DNA from 2 places in the Streptomyces sp. NPDC091412 genome. Region 2 is predicted to be linked to the other one. Evidence: riboswitches for the same ligand, from Rfam matches in the RefSeq annotation. Region 2 holds a riboswitch; the other holds the start of a gene.
The links. Region 2 has a riboswitch for cobalamin ahead of ACIQMV_RS35175 (cobalamin biosynthesis protein). Riboswitches for the same ligand answer to the same signal wherever they lie in the genome.
Positions count from the first base shown of each region.

Region 1: linked by a shared signal. The riboswitch ahead of ACIQMV_RS06170 (ribonucleoside-diphosphate reductase subunit alpha) and the one ahead of ACIQMV_RS35175 (cobalamin biosynthesis protein) in region 2 are both predicted to bind cobalamin.

Region 1 is NZ_JBIVTV010000002.1:444,176-451,909, forward strand. It holds gene ACIQMV_RS06150 (cytochrome P450) at 1-125, shown strand, start outside; gene ACIQMV_RS06155 (helix-turn-helix domain-containing protein) at 147-1,112, opposite strand; gene ACIQMV_RS06160 (hypothetical protein) at 1,206-1,460, shown strand; gene ACIQMV_RS06165 (ribonucleotide-diphosphate reductase subunit beta) at 1,373-2,386, opposite strand; gene ACIQMV_RS06170 (ribonucleoside-diphosphate reductase subunit alpha) at 2,386-4,752, opposite strand; cobalamin riboswitch at 4,875-5,029, opposite strand; gene ACIQMV_RS06175 (GNAT family N-acetyltransferase) at 5,075-5,581, opposite strand; gene mctP (monocarboxylate uptake permease MctP) at 5,660-7,270, opposite strand; gene ACIQMV_RS06185 (DUF3311 domain-containing protein) at 7,267-7,566, opposite strand; gene ACIQMV_RS06190 (GntR family transcriptional regulator) at 7,710-7,734, opposite strand, start outside.
Region 2 is NZ_JBIVTV010000025.1:51,981-59,714, forward strand. It holds gene ACIQMV_RS35165 (anion permease) at 1-492, shown strand, start outside; gene ACIQMV_RS35170 (hypothetical protein) at 526-750, shown strand; cobalamin riboswitch at 1,093-1,230, shown strand; gene ACIQMV_RS35175 (cobalamin biosynthesis protein) at 1,330-2,271, shown strand; gene ACIQMV_RS35180 (cobyric acid synthase) at 2,268-3,776, shown strand; gene cobN (cobaltochelatase subunit CobN) at 3,773-7,426, shown strand; gene ACIQMV_RS35190 (putative cobaltochelatase) at 7,423-7,734, shown strand, end outside.

The DNA of each region.
Region 1 (7,734 bases), on a different contig from region 2:
GTCTGTTCACCGCCGCGGTGGCGACGAAGTTCCGCTTCGAGGAGGTTCCCGGTTCGGACGGCACGCCCCGGGTCGGCATCACCCTGCGCCCGGAGAGGATGCTGGTGCGGCCGGTGCTGAGGTGACGTGAGCGGCACGGCGCGCGTTCAGGCGGCCTGCGGGCCCCGGAACGCGCGCCGGTAGGAGTTCGGGGTGGTGCCCAGCGCGCGGACGAACTGGTGCCGCAGCGCCGCCGCGGTCCCGAACCCCGTACGGTCCGCGATCGTGTCCATGGTCTCGTCCGTCGCCTCCAGCAACCGCTGTGCCAGCAGCACGCGTTGGCGCAGCAGCCAGCGGTACGGAGTGGTACCCGTCTCCTGCTGGAAGCGGCGGGCGAAGGTCCGCGGCGACATATGGGCGCGGGCGGCGAGCTGTTCGACGGTGACCTCCTGGTCCAGATGCTGCTCCATCCAGACCAGCACCTCGCCGACCGTGTCGCAGGAGGACTTCGGCAGCGGCCGCTCGATGTACTGGGCCTGCCCGCCGTCGCGATGCGGGGGCACCACCATCCGCCGGGCGATCTTGTTGGCGACCTCCGGGCCCTGTTCCTTGCGCACGATGTGCAGGCAGGCGTCGATACCGGAGGCGGTGCCGGCCGAGGTGATCACCGGGTCCGCGTCCACGTACAGCACGTCCGGCTCGACCATCGCCCGGGGGAAGCGCCGGGCCAGTTCGTCCGCGTGCCTCCAGTGCGCCGCGCAGCGCCGCCCGTCCAGCAGACCGGCGGCGCCCAGCACGAAGACGCCCGAGCAGACGCTGAGCACCCGCGCGCCCCGGTCCACCGCCCGGCGCAGCGCGTCAAGGAGCTCGGGCGGGTAGCCGCGCGAGGTGACGGCGTCGGTGGCCGGCACCGTGATCAGGTCGGCCTCCTCCAGCCGGTCCAGGCCGTGCGGTGTCGAGACCGTGAGGCCGGGGACGTGGGTGCTCAGCGCCGGGCCCTCCGCGGAGACGACCGCGAAGTCGTAGACAGGCAGCCCCTCGTCACTGCGGTCGAGTCCGAACACCTCGCAGACCACGCCGAGCTCGAAGGGGTGCACTCCGTCCAGCAGCACGGTGGCCACGTTTTTCAGCATGGCTCCAGTGTGCCCCCGCGGTGGCAGGATTTTGAAGGTGTACGGCAGTCCTGCCACTCACGGTAAGGAGCGTCCGGCGCCACACTGGTGTCCATGACTACGACACAGCTGCAAGGCCTGATCTCGATGCTCGTCGTCCTCGGACTCCTGGTCCTCATGGTCCTGCCGTCGGTGATCGGCATCGTCCACGACCGACGTGCCGACCGCCGGATCCGCCAGGCCCACGAGGACCGGGAGGCCCGCGAGAGCCGCGACGAGGCTCAGAAGTCCTCGTCCAGGTCGACGGTGCCCTCCACCGCCACCTGGTACGCCGACGGGCGCCGCTCGAAGAAGTTGGTCAGCTCCTGAACGCCCTGGAGCTCCATGAAGGAGAAGGGGTTCTCGGAGCCGTACACCGGAGCGAAGCCGAGGCGCGTCAGGCGCTGATCGGCGACGCACTCCAGGTACTGCCGCATCGAGTCGGTGTTCATCCCCGGGAGGCCGTCACCGCACAGGTCGCGCGCGAACTGCAGCTCGGCCTCGACGGCCTCCCGCAGCATGTCGGTGACCTGCCGCTGGAGGTCCTCGTCGAAGAGGTCCGGCTCCTCCTTGCGCACGGTGTCGACCACGTCGAAGGCGAAGGACATGTGCATCGTCTCGTCACGGAACACCCAGTTGGTGCCGGTGGCCAGACCGTGCAGCAGGCCGCGGCTGCGGAACCAGTAGACGTAGGCGAAGGCGCCGTAGAAGAACAGGCCCTCGATGCACGCGGCGAAGCAGACGAGGTTGAGCAGGAAGCGCCGGCGGTCCGCCTTCGTCTCCAGCTGGTCCAGCTTCTCCACCGAGTCCATCCACTTGAAGCAGAACTCGGCCTTCTCCCGGATGGAGGGGATGTTCTCCACCGCGTCGAAGGCGGCGGCGCGGTCCTCCGGGTCCGGGAGGTAGGTGTCCAGCAGCGTCAGATAGAACTGGACGTGCACGGCCTCCTCGAACAGCTGCCTGCTCAAGTACAGGCGCGCCTCGGGGGAGTTGATGTGCTTGTAGAGCGTGAGCACCAGGTTGTTGGCGACGATCGAGTCGCCCGTCGCGAAGAACGCGACCAGCCGGCCGATGAGGTGCTGCTCGCCCGGGCTCAGCTTGGCGAGGTCGGCGACGTCCGAGTGGAGGTCGACCTCCTCCACGGTCCAGGTGTTCTTGATGGCGTCCCGGTAGCGCTCGTAGAAGTCCGGGTAGCGCATCGGACGGAGCGTCAGCTCGAAGCCGGGGTCGAGCAGGTTCTTGGTCTCGCTGGTCATTACTGGCAGGCCTCGCAGGACTCGGGGTTCTCAAGGGAGCAGGCGATCGCGTCGGCGTCCGGCGCCGCCTGCTGGACGGGGACGGTGGCGGCGGCCTGGGCCCGGGCGGCGCGCGCGATCCGGGTCGCCGGGCGGGACCGCAGGTAGTACGTCGTCTTCAGCCCCTGCCTCCAGGCGTAGGCGTACATCGAGGAGAGCTTGCCGATGGTCGGCGTCTCCAGGAACAGGTTCAGGGACTGGGACTGGTCCAGGAACGCGGTGCGGGCCGCGGCCATGTCGATCAGACCGCGCTGCGGGATCTCCCACGCCGTGCGGTACAGCGTCCGCACGTCCTCGGGGATCCACGCGAAGTCCTGCACCGAGCCGTTCGCCTCGCGCAGCGCCTCGCGGGTGCGGGCGTCCCAGACGCCGAGCGCCTTCAGATCGTTCACCAGGTACGAGTTGACCTGCAGGAACTCCCCGGAGAGCGTCTCGCGCTTGAAGAGGTTGGAGACCTGCGGCTCGATGCACTCGTACACGCCCGCGATCGAGGCGATGGTCGCGGTCGGGGCGATCGCGAGCAGCAGCGAGTTGCGCATGCCGACGGCGGCGATCCGCTCGCGCAGGGCCGCCCAGCGCTCCGGCCAGGTCAGCTCGACGTCGTAGTGGTCGGGGTGCAGCACGCCCTGGGCCGTACGGGTCTTCTCCCACGCGGGCAGCGGGCCGTTGCGCTCGGCGAGGTCGGCGGACGCCTCGTACGCGGCGAGCATGATCCGCTCGGCGATACGGGTGGACAGGGCCTTCGCCTCCGGGGAGTCGAAGGGCAGGCGCAGCTTGAAGAAGACGTCCTGAAGGCCCATGGCGCCCAGGCCCACCGGCCGCCAGCGGGCGTTGGAGCGGCCCGCCTGCTCGGTCGGGTAGAAGTTGATGTCGACCACGCGGTCGAGGAAGGTGACCGCGGTGCGGACGGTCTCGTCCAGCCGCTCCCAGTCGATGTCCCCGCCGGCCACGAACGCGCCGAGGTTGACCGAACCCAGGTTGCACACCGCCGTCTCGCCGTCGTCGGTGACCTCCAGGATCTCCGTGCAGAGGTTGGAGGAGTGGACGACGTGGCCCGGCTGCGCCGTCTGGTTGGCGGTGCGGTTGGCGGCGTCCTTGAAGGTCATCCAGCCGTTGCCGGTCTGCGCGAGGGTGCGCATCATACGGCCGTACAGGTCGCGGGCCGGCATGGTCTTCCTGGCCAGGCCACGCGCCTCCGCGGCGCGGTACGCGGCGTCGAACTCCTCGCCCCACAGGTCGGTCAGCTCCGGCACGTCCGAGGGGGAGAACAGCGACCACTGCCCGTCGGCGTTCACCCGGCGCATGAACTCGTCCGGGACCCAGTGCGCGAGGTTGAGGTTGTGCGTCCGGCGGGCGTCCTCACCGGTGTTGTCGCGCAGCTCCAGGAACTCCTCGATGTCCGAGTGCCAGGTCTCCAGGTAGACCGCGGCGGCACCCTTGCGGCGGCCGCCCTGGTTCACGGCGGCCACCGAGGCGTCCAGGGTCTTCAGGAACGGCACGATGCCGTTGGAGTGCCCGTTGGTGCCGCGGATCAGCGAACCGCGGGAGCGGATGCGGGAGTAGGCGATGCCGATGCCGCCGGCGTGCTTGGACAGCCGCGCGACCTGGAGGTAGCGCTCGTAGATGGAGTCCAGCTCGTCCCTGGGGGAGTCGAGCAGGTAGCAGGACGACATCTGGGGGTGACGCGTACCGGAGTTGAAGAGCGTGGGGGAGGAGGGGAGGTAGTCGAGGCGGCTCATCAATCCGTAGAGCGCCTCGACCTCGTCGGCCGACCGGGCGGTGTCGTCCTGCGCGAGACCCGCCGCGACCCGCAGCAGGAAGTGCTGCGGCGTCTCGATCACCTTGCGGGTGATCGGGTGCCGCAGCAGGTACCGGCTGTGCAGGGTGCGCAGGCCGAAGTAGCCGAAGCGGTCGTCGGCGCCCGGGTCGATCAGCGCGTCGAGGCGGTCGGCGTACCGGCGCGCGAACTCGGCGGTCCGGTCGGCGAGAAGGCCCTCGCGGTGTCCGACGGCGACGGAGTCGGTGAAGGACACGACGCCCTGGGAGGCGGCCTCGGCGCGGATGGCGAGGGTCAGCAGCCTGGCCGCGAGCCGGGAGTAGGCGGGGTCCTCGGAGATGAGCCCGGCGGCCGCCTCCGTGGCCAGCTCGCGCAACTCGGCCTCGTCGGCCCGCGCCGACCGGCCGCGCAGCGCGGCGGCGGCGACCCGGCCGGGGTCGGCGTCGGGGAGGTCGGCGGTCAGCTCGGTCAGGGTCCGCAGCAGTACGGCACCTGGACCGTCGGTTTCCGGAGCTGTGGCTGAAACCGGGTCTGCTGGCGCGATGGTCACGTGGAGCTCTCCCTCGCTCGGCACGGGGCCTCGCCGAGGGCAGGGGGCAGCACACGAGCGCACGCGGCGCCGCGTCCACCGGCCCATTCCACGAAGCCCGGACGTCAGGGCACCCGGACCGGACGGCCGGGCGCACTGTCGGCAGGTCCTCGGACTGACGCTCGTGACGGCCCATGGGGGCATACGCGCACGAGTACACCGTTGCGGGACAGTTCCGGATTCGCACCGGATTCCCCTGCGGCGACAGTGAGCACGAGCATACATCTTGTGCTGAGTGAGTCGGGCACCCCCATATGTTGTGCCGTGTCGATTCCGGAACGTGTCAGAATGTCAACTCGTAGGTGAGCAGCATGATGTCGTCCAGGTGCGGGAGGGGGTTCCAGTCCCGGCCCGGCGTGCGGACGAAGCCCAGGCGCTCGTAGATGCGGTGGGCGGTGTGCATGGCGCTCTGGGTGGACAGCACCACGCGGACACAGCCCTCCACGGCCCGTGCCCGGTCCAGACAGGCCCGTACGAGGGCCTCGCCGACGCCTCGGCCGCGCGCCGTGTGCGCGACGGCGAGCATCCGTATCTCGGTCTCCCCGGGACCGGCGAGGTCGGCCATGGGGCCCGTGCCGGGGACGAAGGTCACGCCGCCGAGCACCTTCCCGTCCGCCACCGCCACCAGTACCTCGGCCGCGGCCGCCCGCTTGGCCACGTCCCGCAGCTCGCCGAGATACTCGTCGCTCTCGCCGAAGTCGAGGAGGCCGTCCCGGAGGTAGGCCTGCGCGGTGATCTCACCGAGGGTGCCGTACTCGCCGGGTTCCACCGGCCGGATCACGATGTCCATGCGCCCGAGTGTGCCGCACGGGCACGGCGGCAGGCCGCCGGATTTCTCCGGCGGCCCGTGGGATGCCCCTCCCGGTTGTCAGCGCGGGGCCGCCGCCGTGGCCGGCGGGAGTTCCACCTCGACGTCCGGGTCGCCGGCGTCCGCCGTGTAGTCCTCCGGCCGGGTCTCGTCCACGCCCTCAGGCGCCTTCGCCGCCCTCAGCACGAGCGTCAGGACCACCGCGACGGCCGCGTTGAGCACGAACGCCGTCAGGCCGATGTAGCCGATCTCGCCGATGCCCGGGATCTCCTTCGCCGAGCCGCCGAAGTGCTTCTGCGTCGGCGAGGCGACCCCGTAGGCGGCGACCGTGCCGTAGACCATGCCGACGGCCCAGCCCGCCAGCAGCGCCCAGCGGTGGAACCAGCGGGTGAACAGGCCGCCGACCAGGGCCGGGAAGGTCTGCAGGATCCAGATGCCGCCGAGCAGCTGGAAGTTGATGGCGACCGTCTTGTCCATGGTCAGGACGAAGACCAGCGCGCCCACCTTGACCAGCAGCGACACGATCTTGGAGACCCGGGTCTCCTCCTTCGGCGTCGCGTGCGGACGGAGGAAGTCCTTGTAGATGTTGCGGGTGAACAGGTTCGCGGCGGCGATCGACATGATGGCCGCCGGCACCAGCGCGCCGATGGCGATCGCAGCGAACGCCACCCCCGCGAACCAGTCCGGGAACATGTTCTCGAACAGCTGTGGAATGGCCAGCTGGCCGTTCTTCACCTGCACGCCCGCCGCGATCGCCATGAAGCCCAGCAGGGCGAGCAGGCCCAGCATCAGCGAGTACAGCGGCAGGATCGTGGTGTTGCGGCGGATCACCTCGCGGCTGCGCGAGGACAGGGTCGCGGTGATCGAGTGCGGGTACATGAACAGCGCGAGCGCGGAGCCCAGGGCCAGCGTGGCGTACGTCCACTGACCGGCCGCCGCCGGCACCAGGCCGCCCGTCCCCGACTCGCTGAACTTCTGGTCCGCCTTGGCGAACACCTCGCCGAAGCCGCCCAGCTTGATCGGGATGTAGATGATGGCCACCGCGATCACGATGTAGATCAGGGTGTCCTTCACGAACGCGATCAGCGCGGGCGCGCGCAGCCCCGACGAGTAGGTGTACGCCGCCAGCACGCCGAAGGCGATCAGCAGCGGCAGGTCCTTCACGAACCAGTGGGTGCTGTCGCCGCCGCCGACGCCCATCACGTCAAGGACGGCCTGGATGCCGACCAGTTGGAGCGCGATGTACGGCATGGTCGCGAGGATGCCGGTGAGCGCCACGGCCAGCGACAGGCTCTTGGAGCCGAACCGGCCGCGGACGAAGTCCGAGGTGGTCACGTATCCGTGCCGGTGGGACACCGACCACAGCCGCGGCAGGAACGTGAAGATCAGCGGGTAGACCAGGATCGTGTACGGCACCGCGAAGAAGCCGGCCGCGCCCGTGGCGTAGACGGCGGCCGGCACCGCCACGAAGGTGTAGGCGGTGTACAGGTCGCCGCCGAGCAGGAACCAGGTCACCCAGGTGCCGAACGACCGGCCGCCCAGGCCCCATTCGTCCAGGCTGTGCTCGTTCTCGGCACGGCGCCAGCGCGCGGCCAGGAAGCCCATGACGGTGACGAGCAGGAAGAAGAAGACACAGACGCCGAGCGCGACGCCGTTGACGCCGTCCTTCACTTCACCGCACCCCCGTCCTCGGCCGTGGAGGTAGGGGCGGTCGGGGCGGCCTGCGAGGCCCGGGCGGCGCGCTGATCACGCAGCCACAGCCGGTACGCGGTCATCGTCAGGGCCGCGGAGAGGACCACCCACAGCATCTGGTACCAGTAGAAGAACGGGATCCCGATGAACGCCGGATCCGTCTTCGCGTACGACCCCACCCATAACAGCGCCCCGAAGGGGACGACGAGACAGAGGGCGATGACGACCCGTAAGGGTGTCACCACCGCTCTGGTGGTTTCCGGGGCATTCGACATGTGGCGACTCCGTCCCCTAGCTGATCACCGGCGAGCGTCCGTGCGGTGCGCAGGCAATCTAGGTCACGGTGTCACACGCGCGGAATCCCTCGCGCACATGACGCCGCGGACCGCCACGAGATTCTTACGCCATCACAAGGCCCTTACTCCTGCGGGCGCTTGAGACGG
Region 2 (7,734 bases):
TTCGCCGCCCAGACCAGCGCGGCCACCGCCATCCTGGCCTCCTCCCACCTCGGCTTCTCCCTCTCCACCACGCACGTCGTCTCCGGTTCGGTGATGGGCGCGGGCCTGGGCCGCAAGGGCGGCGTGGTCCGCTGGTCCACCGCGACCCGCATGGCCGTCGCCTGGGCCCTCACGCTGCCCGCCGCGGCCCTGGTCGCGGCCGGCGCGGAGGCGGTGACGCGCCTCGGCCACTGGGGCACCTGGCTCGTCGCCGCGTTCCTGGTGGCCTCCAGCGCCGTGATCTGGAAGATCTCCCGCCGCGAGGTCGTCGACCACACCAACGTCAACGAGACCGAGGAGCCGGCCGGCGTGGTCACCCAGGCCATCGCCGCCGTCACCCCGCCCCCGGCCTCCCCGGTGACCGAGCAGCTCACGGCCACGATCCCCGCCCAGGCCTCCGCGCCCGTCGGTGATCCCGCGTCCGTGGCGACCCCGCCGGCCGCCGCCGTCTGAGCCCGCGCCACAGGCAGAAGGAAGAGAAACACCATGAAGATCGACTGGGTGGCCCTCGGCTCCGTCTTCGGCGTCAGCCTCGGCGTCGCGGTGGGCCTCGTGGCCCTGTTCACCCTCGGCATCGCCGGTCTCTCCCGCCGCGAGCGGGCCGTCGCCGAGGGCCACGGCGGCGGAAGCCTCGCGGTCACCGGCGCCTACGCCTGCTTCGCCGCGTGCGCCGCCGCCGTGGCCTACGGGATCTACCTGATCGTGGCCTAGGGCCTCTCGTTTGGATCATGCCGGGCTCGCGGGCCCTGGTGCCGCGCCTCGCCGCGTTGTCGTCGGTTGGCAGGGCTCCGCCCTGCCGCCCTCCTCCGCCTTGCGATGCATGGCACCAGACCCCGCTCCCTGATCCGGCCTGATCCAAACGAAAGACCCTAGCCCTGGCCCAGCCCGGCGCGGGACCCGGACAACCGGGTCCCGCCCCTCACGTCACCCGCCCTTCGCGGACCGTCCCCACGACGGCCCGGGAAGGGCGGGTCTTCTGGTTCCCGGCGCCCGCGGTGTGGGCCTCATCTCAGTACCCCTGCGCAGGTCAACGGCAGGTTGACGGGTGTTCGCGGTGCGTGGTGGACTGCCGGAGCCAAGTACGGCGGCAGGAGAGGAAGTCCGGTGCGAATCCGGCGCGGTCCCGCCACTGTGACCGGGGAAGAACTTCCCCGGGAGCCAGGAACTCTCGCCGCCGGTCTCGTCGAACCAGGGCGTGGACACCCTGAGTGAGGACACATATCGCCATGCGCGGCTGCCGAACAAGGTTCACCACCGTCTGTCCGACCGACCGCACGACCGGCTGACCCGATGGGTGCCGATCGCGACTTCGCGTACGGCGCCGCCGCCGGCCTCCTCGGTGACCTGCTCCTCGGCGATCCACGCCGCGGGCACCCCGTCGCCGTGTTCGGACGGGCCGCGGGTGCCGTGGAACGCGCGCTGTGGCGGGACCACCGCGGCTGGGGCGCCCTGCACACCGCCGTGTGCGTGGGCGGTGTCCTGGGGTCGGCCGCACTGGCCGCGTCCGCCGCGCGTTCCTCGCGTACCGCGTCCGTCGCGCTGACCGCCGCCGCCACCTGGGCCGTCGTCGGCGGGACCTCCCTCGCCCGTGAGGCGCGGGAGATCGGGCGCGCGCTGGACGCCGGGGACGTCGAGGGCGCCCGGGCGCGGCTGCCGCATCTGTGCGGGCGCGATCCGCAGGCGCTGGACGCCGACGGGATCGCCCGGGCCGTCGTCGAGTCCGTCGCCGAGAACACCTCCGACGCGGTGGTGGGCGCGCTGGTGTGGGGCGCCGCCGCCGGTGTGCCGGGCCTCCTCGGCTTCCGCGCGGTCAACACCCTGGACGCCATGGTCGGGCACAAGTCCCCCCGGTACCGCCGCTACGGCTGGGCCTCGGCCCGGCTCGACGACCTCGCCGGATGGCCGGGGGCACGGCTCACCGCCGCCCTGGCGGCCGTCGCGGGCGACGACCCGCGCGGTGCCGTACGGGCCTGGCGCGCCGACGCCGGCCGGCACCCGAGCCCCAACGCCGGTCCGGTGGAAGCCGCGTTCGCGGGGGCGCTCGGGGTGCGGCTGGGCGGCACGCTCTCGTACGCCGGGCGCGTGGAGCACCGCCCGGAGCTCAACGGCACCGGACGAGCCGTCCGGCCGGGTGACATCGGGCGCGCGGTACGGCTCTCCCGCCGCGTGGGCTGGCTCGCGCTCGGCGTGTGCGCGGGCGTACGGCTGCTGAAGAGAGGACGGACGTCATGAGTGGCGGTCTGCTCGTCGCCGGCACCACCTCCGACGCCGGGAAGAGCGTCGTCACCGCCGGGATCTGCCGGTGGCTGGTGCGCCAGGGCGTGAAGGTCGCCCCCTTCAAGGCGCAGAACATGTCCCTCAACTCGTTCGTCACCCGGGAGGGCGCCGAGATCGGGCGGGCGCAGGCCATGCAGGCCCAGGCGTGCCGGGTCGAGCCGACCGCGCTGATGAACCCGGTGCTGCTCAAGCCGGGCGGCGAGCAGAGCAGCCAGGTCGTGCTGCTGGGCAGGCCGGTGGGCGAGTTGAGCGCACGCGGCTACCACGGCGGCCGGCAGCAGAAGCTCCTCGGCACCGTGCTGGACTGCCTCGCCGAGTTGCGCAGCACGTACGACGCGGTGATCTGCGAGGGGGCGGGCAGCCCGGCGGAGATCAACCTGCGCCGGACCGACATCGTCAACATGGGGATCGCGCGCGGCGCGCGGCTGCCCGTGCTCGTCGTCGGCGACATCGACCGCGGCGGCGTCTTCGCCTCCTTCTTCGGCACGCTCGCCCTGCTGTCGCCGGAGGACCAGGAACTCGTCGCCGGGTTCCTCGTCAACAAGTTCCGCGGGGACGTCTCGCTGCTCGAACCCGGGCTCGACATGCTGCACGGGCTCACCGGCCGGAGTACGTACGGCGTGCTGCCGTTCCGGCACGGGCTCGGCATCGACGAGGAGGACGGACTGAGGGTGTCGCTGCGGGGCGCGGTGCGGGAGTCCACCGTGGCGCCGCCGGTCGGCGAGGACGTGCTGCGGGTCGCCGTCTGCGCCGTGCCGCTGATGTCCAACTTCACCGACGTGGACGCGCTCGCCGCCGAACCGGGCGTCGTCGTGCGGTTCGTGGACCGGCCCGAGGAACTGACCGACGCCGACCTCGTCGTCGTGCCCGGCACACGCGGCACGGTCAGGGCACTGGAATGGCTGCGGGAGCGGGGGCTCGCGCGGGCCCTGGCGAGCAGGGCCGCCCAGGGGCGGCCGGTGCTGGGCATCTGCGGCGGCTTCCAGCTCCTCGGCGAGCACATCGAGGACGACGTGGAGAGCCGGCGCGGCCACGTCGACGGGCTGGGCCTGCTGCCCGTACGGGTCAGGTTCGCCCGCGAGAAGACCCTCACCCGGCCGCGGGGCGAAGCCCTCGGCGAACGGGTCGAGGGATACGAGATCCACCACGGGGTCGCCGAAGTCACCGGCGGAGAGCCCTTCTTGGACGGCTGCCGGGTCGGGGCCGTCTGGGGCACGCACTGGCACGGCTCACTGGAGTCGGACGGCTTCCGGCGCGCGTTCCTGCGCGAGGTGGCGGCCGCCGCCGGCCGCCGTTTCGTGCCGGCGCCCGACACCTCGTTCGCCGCGCTGCGCGAGGAGCAGCTCGACCGGCTCGGCGACCTGATCGAACAGCACGCGGACACGGACGCGCTCTGGCGGCTCATCGAGTCGGGCGCGCCGCAAGGACTGCCTTTCATTCCACCGGGAGCGCCCGCATGAGCACAGTGTTGTTGTTGTCGACCGCCGACACCGATCTGCTCGCCGCCCGAGCCTCGGCCGCCTCCTACCGGATCGGCAACCCGACCCGCGTGGACGTCGACGAGGAGCTTCCGGGGCTGCTGGACGGCGCGGACATCGCCGTCGTACGGCTGCTCGGCGGCAAGCGCGCCTGGGAGGAGGGGCTCGCCGCGCTGAAGGCCTCCGGCGTCCCGACGGTGCTGCTGGGCGGAGAGGCCGTACCGGACGCCGAGTTGATGGCCGAGTCGTCGGTGCCGGCCGGAGTCGTGGCGGAGGCGCTGAAGTACCTCGTCGAGGGCGGCCCGGAGAACCTGGCGGAACTCGCCCGGTTCCTCTCCGACACGGTGCTGCTGACCGGCGAGGGCTTCGAGGAGCCGCGGCGGATGCCGGAGTACGGCGTCCACGGCGAACGTGCCCTGGCCGCCGGCCGGCCGACCGTCGGCGTGCTCTTCTACCGCGCCCACGAACTGAGCGGCAACAGCGCGTTCGTCGACACCCTGTGCGACGCGATCGAGGCGCACGGCGCCAACGCCCTTCCCGTCTACTGCGGTTCGCTGCGCGGCGCGGACGCCGGGCTGTACGAGATCCTCGGGCGCGCCGACGCCCTGGTCGCCACCGTCCTCGCGGCCGGCGGCACGCACGCCTCGCAGGCCTCGGCGGGCGGGGACGAGGAGGCCTGGGACATCGGGGCGCTCGCGGACCTGAACATCCCCGTGCTGCAAGGGCTCTGCCTGACCTCCTCGCGCGCCGCCTGGGACGAGTCCGACGCCGCGCTGTCCCCCATGGACGCGGCCATGCAGGTCGCGATCCCGGAGTTCGACGGGCGGCTGATCACCGTCCCGTTCTCCTTCAAGGAGCAGGGCCCGGACGACGTGCCGGTGTACGCGGCCGACCCCGAGCGGGCCGCCCGGGTCGCCGGGATCGCCGTACGGCACGCGCGGCTCAGGCACAAGCCGAACGCCGAGAAGAAGCTCGGACTGGTCTTCACCGCCTATCCGACCAAGCACTCCCGGGTCGGCAACGCCGTCGGTCTTGACACTCCCGCCTCGGCGGTGCGGGTGCTCGACGCGCTCCGGGACGCCGGGTACTCCCTCACGGAATACCCCGCGGGCGGCGACGAGTTGATCCACCGGCTCATCGAGGCCGGCGGCCATGACGTGGAGTGGCTGACCGAGGACCAGCTGGCCGCGGCGCCCGCACGGGTGCCGCTCGCGGACTACCGGGCGTGGTTCGGCACCCTGGACCCCGAGCTGCGGAACGCCATGCTGGAAGCCTGGGGCGAACCGCCGGGCAGCCTGTATGTCGACGGCGACGACATCGTCCTCGCCTCCCTCCGGTTCGGGAACGTCGTGGTGATGATCCAGCCGCCGCGCGGCTTCGGGGAGAACCCGATCGCGATCTACCACGACCCCGACATGCCGCCGTCCCACCACTACATGGCGGCCTACCGGTGGCTGGAATACTCGTTCGGCGCCGACGCGATCGTGCACATGGGCAAGCACGGCACGATGGAGTGGCTGCCGGGCAAGGGCCTGGGGCTGAGCGGGGGGTGCGCCCCGGACGCGGTCCTCGGCGATCTTCCGCTGATCTACCCCTTCATCGTCAACGACCCCGGTGAGGGCACCCAGGCCAAGCGGCGCGGGCACGCCACGGTCGTCGACCACCTCGTCCCGCCGATGGCGCGCGCGGACACCTATGGCGATCTGGCCAAACTGGAGCAACTCCTCGACGAGTACGCGCTGGTCTCCGATCTGGACCCGGCGAAGGCTCCCGCCGTGCGGGCCCAGATCTGGACCCTGGTCAAGGCCGCCGAGCTCCACCACGACCTGCATGTGGACGAGCAGCCGGACGACGGCGACTTCGACGAGTTCGTCATGCACATCGACGGCTATCTGTGCGAGATCAAGGACGTGCAGATCAGGGACGGTCTGCACATCCTCGGCGGCGGCCCGGTCGGTGAGCCGCGCGTGAACCTGGTGCTGGCCGTGCTGCGCGCCTCACAGGTGTGGGGCGGGCAGGCGAACGCGCTGCCGGGGCTGCGGGCCTGTCTCGCGGAGCACTTCGGTCTGGTGGAGAAGGAGTTGCTGGCCGAGCCGGGCACTCCGGTGAAGGTGCCGGTGGAGCTGACGGACCTGGTCGAGGGTCCCTCGCGCACGGCGGCGGACGCCATCGACCTGCTGGAGCAGCTGTGCCGGCGGATCGCCGAGGGCATGGAGGAGCGCGGCTGGGCGGCCGACGCGGGGCCGGCGCTCGTCCGGGAGGTACTGGGCGGCGAACTCCCGGACGCGACGGCCGTGCTGGAGTTCGCCTGCACCGAGGTCGTGCCGCGGCTCGCCCGTACGACGGACGAGATCGGGCACATCCTGCGGGCGCTGAACGGCGGTTACGTCCCCGCGGGCCCGTCCGGCTCGCCGACCCGTGGCCTGGTCAACGTGCTGCCGACCGGGCGCAACTTCTACTCGGTCGACCCCAAGGCGATCCCGTCGCGGCTGAGTTGGGAGGTCGGCCAGTCCCTCGCGGACTCGCTGGTGACCCGCTATCTCCAGGACACGGGCGCGTACCCGAAGTCGGTCGGCCTGACGGTCTGGGGCACGTCCGCGATGCGCACCCAGGGCGACGACATCGCCGAGATCCTGGCGCTGCTGGGCTGCCGCCCGGTGTGGGACGACGCCTCCCGCCGGGTGACCGGCTTCGAGGTGGTCTCCCTCGCGGAGCTGGGCCGGCCGCGCATCGACGTGACGGTCCGTATCTCGGGCTTCTTCCGGGACGCGTTCCCGCACGTCGTCGGGCTGATCGACGACGCGGTACGGGCGGTGGCGGAGCTGGACGAGCCCGCCGAGCGGAACTTCGTGAAGGCCCATGCCGACGAGGACACCGCCGAGCACGGCGACCGGCGCCGCGCCACGGCCCGTATCTTCGGCTCCAAGCCGGGCGCGTACGGCGCGGGTCTGCTGCCGCTGATCGACGCGCGCAACTGGCGCAGTGACGCCGATTTGGCCGAGGTGTACGCGGTCTGGGGCGGCTACGCCTACGGACGCGGGCTCGACGGGCGAGCGGCGCGCGGGGACATGGAGACGGCGTTCCGGCGGATCGCGGTGGCGGCGAAGAACGTCGACACCAGAGAGCACGACCTGGTCGACGCCGACGACTACTTCCAGTACCACGGCGGCATGGTCGCCATGGTGCGGCATCTGACGGGGGCGAGCCCGGAGGCGTACGTCGGGGACTCCGCCGTACCGGACCAGGTGAAGACCCGCACCCTGGGCGAGGAGACGCACCGGGTCTTCCGCGCGCGGGTGGTCAACCCGCGCTGGATGAGCGCGATGCGGAGGCACGGCTACAAGGGTGCCTTCGAGATGGCGGCGACCGTGGACTACCTGTTCGGGTACGACGCCACGGCGGGCGTGGTCGACGACTGGATGTACGAGAAGCTCAGCGCCGAGTACGTCTTCGACGCCGAGAACCGGGACTTCATGAAGAAGTCCAACCCCTGGGCGCTGCGCGGCATCACCGAGCGGCTGCTGGAGGCGGCCGACCGGGGGCTGTGGGCGGAGCCGGACGCGGACACGCTGGAGCGGCTGCGGGCCACCTACCTCGAGCTGGAGGGCGACTTGGAGGGCGAGGACAAGTGACCACCCCGTTTCCGTTCACGGCTGTCGTCGGACAGGACGACCTGCGCCTGGCGCTGCTGTTGAACGCGGTGAGCCCGGCCGTGGGCGGCGTTCTCGTGCGCGGCGAGAAGGGCACCGCCAAGAGCACCGCTGTGCGTGCTCTTTCGGCGCTGCTGCCCCAGGTGGACGTCGTCCCCGGGTGCCGTTTCTCCTGTGACCCCGGATCGCCCGATCCCGCCTGCCCGGACGGGCCGCACGAGCCGGGATCCGGTACGGCGCGGCCCGCCCGGATGGTCGAACTCCCCGTCGGCGCCTCCGAGGACCGGCTC